Regions from separate parts of the Exiguobacterium sp. s143 genome, predicted to be linked through region 2. Evidence: riboswitches for the same ligand, from Rfam matches in the RefSeq annotation. Region 2 holds a riboswitch; the other holds the start of a gene.

What was found. Region 2 has a riboswitch for S-adenosylmethionine ahead of KNQ03_RS13050 (Na+/H+ antiporter NhaC family protein). Riboswitches for the same ligand answer to the same signal wherever they lie in the genome.
Region 1: linked by a shared signal. The riboswitch ahead of KNQ03_RS06960 (methionine ABC transporter ATP-binding protein) and the one ahead of KNQ03_RS13050 (Na+/H+ antiporter NhaC family protein) in region 2 are both predicted to bind S-adenosylmethionine.

The regions. Positions count from the first base shown of each region.
Region 1 covers NZ_JACSMX010000001.1:1,313,083-1,316,957, forward strand. The annotation lists gene KNQ03_RS06950 (alpha-glucosidase) at 1-181, opposite strand, end outside; gene KNQ03_RS06955 (aminotransferase class I/II-fold pyridoxal phosphate-dependent enzyme) at 330-1,517, shown strand; SAM riboswitch class I at 1,580-1,685, shown strand; gene KNQ03_RS06960 (methionine ABC transporter ATP-binding protein) at 1,770-2,783, shown strand; gene KNQ03_RS06965 (methionine ABC transporter permease) at 2,773-3,438, shown strand; gene KNQ03_RS06970 (MetQ/NlpA family ABC transporter substrate-binding protein) at 3,466-3,875, shown strand, end outside.
Region 2 covers NZ_JACSMX010000004.1:13,933-17,807, forward strand. The annotation lists gene KNQ03_RS13040 (alpha/beta hydrolase) at 1-953, opposite strand, end outside; gene KNQ03_RS13045 (metal ABC transporter solute-binding protein, Zn/Mn family) at 1,123-2,136, shown strand; SAM riboswitch class I at 2,206-2,310, shown strand; gene KNQ03_RS13050 (Na+/H+ antiporter NhaC family protein) at 2,392-3,702, shown strand; gene KNQ03_RS13055 (hypothetical protein) at 3,746-3,875, opposite strand, start outside.

The DNA of each region.
Region 1 (3,875 bases), on a different contig from region 2:
TATCGACGTCCGGGGAACGATAACACGGATTCAACCACACGACATCGACACCAAGTGAAGCGATGTAATCAAGCTTATCGATGACACCTCGTAAATCACCGATCCCATCCCCGTTCGAATCTTTAAAGCTACGCCAGTAGACTTGATAGACGACTGCCTCTTTCCAGTTAGCTCGCTTCATCTTCCCACTCCTCTCCCTACTCTTTATTCCCGCTCCACTTATCTGTACCTGTTTATCCGACAATTTTTTTGAATTTCGAAAAAGTTCTTTTCTTTTGACTGAATATTCGTTATCCTTGACGACAATACCACGAAGGAGGCATTCATCCATGAAACATTTCGCTCCATCCATCGCCATTGATCGGCTTCCTGCTCCTGTCTTCGCTGAACTCGCGAACCGAATCGGTGCTGTGAAAGCTGCCGGACACGATGTCATCACACTTGGTCAAGGAACACCCGACCAGACGACGCCTGTACATATTCTCGATGCCTTAAAACAAGCCATCGACGAGCCAACGAACCTTCAATATCCACCGTTTCGTGGACATGATTTTCTAAAGCAAGCCGTCGCGCGCTTTTATGCGACTGAGTTCGGTGTCACAATCGATCCGGCAACGGAAGTCGCAATTCTCCTCGGCAGTAAAGCCGGCATCGTCGCCTTACCGCAGACGATCGTCAACCCTGGAGAAGGTGTCATCGTTCCGGATCCAGGATACCCGGATTACCTGTCTGGCGCAGCACTTGCTGGCGCATTCCCGATTACGCTTCCGTTACTTGAGAAAAATAACTTCTTACCGGATTACGACTTACTTGATACGACGGACGTCGAGCGTGCCCGGATGTTGTTCCTCAACTACCCGAGTAATCCGACGGGTGCGACCGCGACGGCAGAAGCCTTCGAACAGACAGTCGCTTTCGCCGATGCCCATGATATCTGTGTCGTCCATGACTTAGCATACGGCGGCATCAGTTTCGATGGTCCGACGCGAAGCTTCCTGCAGACGGAAGGGGCAAAAGACGTCGGGATCGAGCTATTCTCACTCTCAAAACGCTTCAACATGTCCGGCTTCCGGATTGCCTTCGCGATCGGAAATCCGTCCGTCATCTCAAGCATCGAAACATACCAAGAACATCTCTACGTCAGTGCCTTCACACCGATTCAGCATGCGGCGACCGTTGCCCTCACGAGTGACCAAACGTGCGTCCGCGAGTTAAGTAGCTTGTATGAAACGCGACGCGATGCGTTGTTCGCAAAACTCGATGCGATTGGTTGGAGTGGACCACGCCCGGGCGGTTCCTTCTTCGTCTGGCTTCCTGTTCCAGAAGGTTACACGTCCCAAAGCTTCACCGATCACCTGCTTGACGAAGCACACGTCGCCGTGACCCCTGGATCATTCTTCGGCGAATACGGTGAAGGCTACGTCCGGATTAGCTTGATTGCTGACGTCGAACGTCTCGAAGAAGCCGTCGATCGAATCGGAACGCTCAACCTGTTCCGGACACCTGTTGCGGAATAATTCTGAAAAAACATTTGACAGATGGGAATCATTTCCGTTAAAGTAAATCCCAACAGCATAACTACTTATCGAGAGCGACCGAGGGATTAGGCCCAACGACGTCCGGCAACCACCTGTAAGGAACGGTGCCACATCCTACAGAATGATTTTCATTCTGAGAGATAAGTTACGAAATCTTACACTTTCGTCGCTTTTTTCTGGTTGCTCCGCTACTAGGAAAAAGCGACTTTTTTTGTATGAGGAGATGAGCGGATGATTGAATTCAAACACATTACAAAACGGTTCGTTCGAGATCGGACCCCGATTTTTGCATTACGGGATGTCGATTTGACGATCCAAAAAGGAGAAATCTTCGGGATCATCGGTGAGTCCGGTGCCGGTAAGAGTACGTTACTTCGCCTAATCAACGGACTCGAGCATCCGACACAGGGAACCGTCAAGGTCGACGGTGTCTCGCTTGGCGGAATGTCAAAAGCAGATTTGCGTCAACTTCGCTTACGGACAGGAATGATCTTTCAGCATTTCCAATTGATCCAGTCGCGCAACGTCGCGGATAACATCGCTTTTGCGCTCAAGGCTGCTGGAGTCAAACGAGCAGACTTCCCGGAGCGAATTCGCGAACTCGTCTCGCTCGTCGGACTTGAAGGATTTGAGACGAACTTCCCGAGCCAATTAAGCGGTGGGCAGAAACAGCGCGTCGGGATTGCCCGGGCACTCGCGAACGATCCGACCGTCTTGTTATGTGACGAAGCGACATCAGCTCTTGACCCCGTTACGACACTACAGATCCTTGAACTGCTGAAGGATTTGAATGAACGACTCGGATTGACGATCGTCCTCATCACGCATGAGATTGATGTCGTCAAACAGATTTGCCATCGCGTCGCGGTCATGTCGCAAGGTGAAGTCGTTGAAGTCGCCTCAACCTATGACCTGTTCAGTCAAGCCAAGCATCCAGTGACGCAACATTACGTCGATACGGCACTACAAATCGAATTGCCGGAACGCATCTTACAGGCAACTCCAGGCAAGATCATCCGCTTGCAGTTCACGGGCGAGAAGACCGGTGAGAGTACGTTATCAGAAGCAATCCGCCGTTACGATATCTCAGTCAGCATCTTGCACGGCAAGGTCGACTACATTCAAGACGTCGCCTTCGGTGTCCTGATTGTCAGCTTGACGGGATCATCCGACCAAATCGCTCCTGCCCTCGACTGGCTCGCGACGGAACTTCATGCACTCGAGGTGATTCAGGATGTGGCTTGATCGTATTCAAACGATGTTACCTGAGCTCTTGAAGGCACTCGGCGAGACGGCGTGGATGGTAGGAATTTCACTTGCCTTTGCATTGGTCGTCGGGATTCCGCTCGGGATTCTCTTGTTCGTCACCGACCGGGGATTATTTTTTCAAAACCTTGCCGTCCGCCGTGTCCTTGACTTCGTCGTCAACATCGTCCGGTCGCTACCGTTCATCATCTTGCTTGTTGCCCTCATTCCGTTAACGAAGTTCTTACTCGACAATACGATTGGTCCGACGGCAGCATCCGTCAGTCTCAGTGTCGCAGCGATTCCGTTTCTCGCGCGACTCGTTGAGACGTCACTGCGCGAAATTCCGCCTGGTCTAATCGAAGCAGCGGAAGCATGTGGGGCGAAACCATTACGGATCATCGTCAGTGTCCTCTTACCGGAAGCACTCCCTGGCATCATTCAGGGCATCACATTAACGACGATCAGCTTGATAGGCTTCTCAGCGATGGCTGGTATCGTCGGCGGTGGAGGTGTTGGTGACCTCGCGATCCGTTTCGGTTACTATCGCTACGATAATCTCATTATGATCGTGACGATCGTCGTGCTCATCGTCATCGTTCAAAGTATTCAAGCACTTGGCAATCAACTGGCGCGAAAAACAGATAAACGCTAATCATACATACAAAGGGAGAGTGGAATCATGAAAAAACGATATGCCTTTTTAGCAACAGCCTTACTCGGTGCAGGAGTTCTCGCGGGATGTGGAGACAGCAGTGCTGACGAAAAAGACAAGACGATCAAGATTGGTGCGACGAGCGGTCCGTATAGCGACATGGTCAAACAAGCGATCCAGCCGCAACTCGAAAAGAAAGGCTATAAAGTCGAAATCGTCGAGTTCAGCGATTACATCCAACCGAACATCGCCCTCGGTAGCGGGAACATCGACGCCAACTTGTTCCAACACTCGATCTATCTCAAGACGTTCTCTAAAGAAAAGAACCTCGATTTAAAAGGACTCATCACGGTTCCGACAGCACCGATGGGACTATACAGCAAGACAGCGAAGACACTTGACGACGTCAAGACAGGTGCTGAAGTCGCGACGCCGAA
Region 2 (3,875 bases):
GCAAGTTGTCGCGGTGGCAACAGTAGTACCTGACAGGTGAAACGTTCAATTCGTTCAAGCAATCGCTCGATCTTTAACGGATTTTCCGTCTGAGCGAAACTGGCAAGTGAGTGGGTGCCATTCGGAAAGGAAAACAAACGAACATCTGCTCCGACATCTGCTCCCTTCTCAACGAAATGCAAGGCTTGAGAAAATGGGACGATTGGATCTTTTTTACCGTGCAAGAGCATGATGGGCGGGGCATCCGATGTTAGGTGCGTGACGGGTGAGACGTGCGTCATCAGCTTACGCCATTCTTCTCGTCCCCCCTTATAGAACTTAATGTGGGCAATCCAAGTTTGAATGAAATTAAACAACAAAAAGTTCGTCGGTGGATATAAAGCGATCACACCACTGATCAATGGCATGTGCCGCTCATCACGCTCACCGACGAAAGCAGATGGGGCAAGTGCCGTCGTCAGCATGAGTGCAGCTCCGGCTGAGTCTCCCCACACCATCATCCTTCCTCTTAGAATGCGAAGATCCTCCGCTTCTTTGTTCAAAAAACATAACGCATCCCGTACATCTTCGAGGTTATCCGGAAAATAACTGCCCTCTTCGAACAAACGATAATCGATACTACAAACAGCAACTCCGAGTTCAAGCAGACGGTCGACGATTGGACTAAAACAGAACATGTCATCGCGCTCTCCACGAACGAATGCACCGCCGTGTGCGTAGATGGCAACTGGAAACGGTCCTTCCCCCGGCGGATAATAGAGATCGAGCTGTAAGGTGCGGTCCCCCACCTGTTTATAAATGAGCGTCCGCGGTGCAAGTTGTTTTTCTGTGAGTGGCAAGGCGGGTTCGGTCCATCGAAGCAATGCACCATAATTGTTCCAGATACTCGCTCCCGCTGCTGCCGTCGTCAATAACGCAGCTCCCCCCATTAGCCATGCAGTTTCACGTTTCACTTGATCACCTCCAAAAGACGTGCCAGTTTCTTCACTTTATTATCCTTCTACCCCGTTTTAAAAGAAGTCGAACGTCTCGGTATTCGTACTTGACGCTTCACCAGCGTTCCGCTATAGTGAGAAAGTCCAAATCGGAATAATTACGTTTTAATAATGGAGGTATCATATAATGAAAAAAATCATTCCTGCTTTAACAGTCGCTTTCGCAAGTGCAAGTGTTCTCGCTGCTTGCGGTTCGAATACCGATTCATCGACTTCAGATAAAACCCAGACAGAAGTCTATGCATCAACGTTCGCGACGGCTGCTATTGCCCGCGAAATCGGAGGGGATCAAGTCAACGTCAAGATGATCGTCCCACCTGGAGCAGACCCCCACTCTTACGAGCCGACGTCAAAACAACTCACCGAGATTGCTAAGGGCGACTTGTTCCTCTTAACCGGTACGACGCTCGAGCCGTATTCGAAAAAAATCCAGGAGAGTCTAAAAGGCACGGATGTCCGCTTCGTCGAGACGAGTAAGGACGTCAACTTGCTAGAATCGGATGCTACACTTCATGCACATGAAGAAGAAGGACATACAGAAGACGAACATGCCCACGAAGAAGAAGGGCACGATGATCATGCAACGGATGAACATGCGCATGAAGAAGAGGGTCATGACCATGGAAAATACGATCCACACGTCTGGCTCGACCCTGTCAACGCAAAAGCAATGGCACGTTCGATCACAAGCGCTTTATCAAAAGAAGCTCCAAAAGACAAAGCAACGTTCGAAAAAAACTTAAAAGCGTTCGATCAGCAAGCTGATGAATTGGACGAACAATTTAAACAAGCCGTCGCTGATGGATCGAAAAAAGAACTTCTCGTTACGCATGCCGCTTATGGTTACCTCGCAGAACGATATGGTTTCACACAACTGCCGATTGCGGGAATTTCTCCTTCCGATGAACCGTCACAAAAGCAACTGGCCGCTTTAGTGAAAGAAGCACGGATGCATGATTTGAAATACGTCGCGTTCGAAGAGACAGTCTCACCGAAGGTTGCACGTGTCATCCAAAAAGAAATCGGAGCTGAATCCGTGACGATTCATAATCTAGAGTCGGTCACGAAAGCGCAACAAAACAGCTCGTATTTCAAGTTGATGGAAGAAAACGTCCAAACATTGAAAAAGGCACTTCAGTAAAGTACAGTTGACACGCGTTACTCAATGCGGTACGGTAAGAAACGTGTTTTACAACAATTGAATGACTTCTTTTTATCGCGAGAAACGGAGGGACTGGCCCAATGATGTTTCGGCAGCGGACGATTTGATTCGTACTGTGCCAAATCCAGCAAGCGAAAGCTTGAGAGATAAGAAGAGCGTCTTTATTTCATAAAGACCTCCTTCTTTCTTGCGAAGGGGTCTTTTTTTGTATCTTTGAGAAACGAGGTGTCAACAATGAATGAAACGATCACGCCTAACAAATGGGCACTGCTTCCCCTCGTCGTATTCCTGGTCCTCTTCATCGGAGCCGGGATCTTCTATGACGACTTTTACAAATTTCCGATCCTTATCGCCGCACTGATCGCTTTGATTTTTGCTGCAATCACGACGAAAGGATCGATCAATCAAACGGTTGAACGAATCGCAACGGGTGCCGGAAATCCCGATATCATGATCATGGTCTTCATCTTCTTACTAGCCGGTACGTTTTCTGGAACAGCAGAAGCAATCGGTGCCATCGATGCGACCGTTAATGCCGCTTTGACGTTCCTACCTCCGTCGCTCCTGATGAGTGGTCTGTTCATCATCGCTGCCTTCATCTCGATGGCAATGGGAACATCGACTGGAACGATTGCTGCACTCGCGCCGATCGCCTTCGGTATTCATGAAGCGACAGGCATCAACGTTGCCATCGCAGCGGCTGCTGTCGTTGGTGGATCGATGTTCGGCGATAACTTGTCGTTCATCTCGGATACGACGATTGCTGCCGTCCGGACCCAAAAAACGAACATGCGCGATAAATTCCGGACGAACTTCATGATCGTTCTACCGGCTGCTATTTTGACGGTCATCCTACTCGCATTCGTTTCTGGTTCTGGTGACGTCGTCGAAGCAAAGGCCTTCGAATTCTATAAGTTGATTCCATATCTCGCTGTCATCGTCCTTGCGATCTTCGGCGTCAATGTCATCCTTGTCCTCATCGGTGGTACGTTACTCACCGGCATCATCGGTATGATTGATGGTAGCTTCGGCTTGAGTGGATTCGTCCTCTCGATGTCCGAAGGCATGTTGGGCATGGCGGAGATCTCCATTTTGACGCTCCTCATGGGTGGTCTCGTCAGCTTGATTACGTTCAACGGTGGAATCGCCTTCTTAAAAGAGACGCTGACACGCAAGATTTCACAGCGTCGTGGTGCCGAATTCAGTATGGCAGCACTCGTTAGCGCAACGAATCTCGCGACTGCAAACAATACGATCTCGATTCTCGTCGCTGGACCACTGGCAGCTGAAATCGCCGATACGTATGAAGTCGATCGAAAAAAATCGGCGAGTATCCTTGATATCTTCTCTTGTGGTATTCAAGGCATCATTCCGTATGGAGCACAACTATTGATCGCAGCAGAATTGACGAAAACGGCTTCACCGGAACTGATTCCGTATCTGTTCTATCCGTTCCTGCTCTTCGTCTGTGGATCAATTGCCATCTTCTTCGGCTTACCACGCATGAAGAAGACAGCGACGAAGCAAGAAAAAATTTCTTCGTAACCATAAAACAGGTCCAATCGCGTCGACGATTGGACCTGTTTTATTATTTATTCTGCTTCGCTTGTCGTTCTAAGATTAAGTAAGCGATTGCCGGAAGCGGGAACTGAACGAGTCCAGCGCCTCCCCACACCCATGGATTACGTCCTGACTTTCGCGCACTAAGAAACAGACCC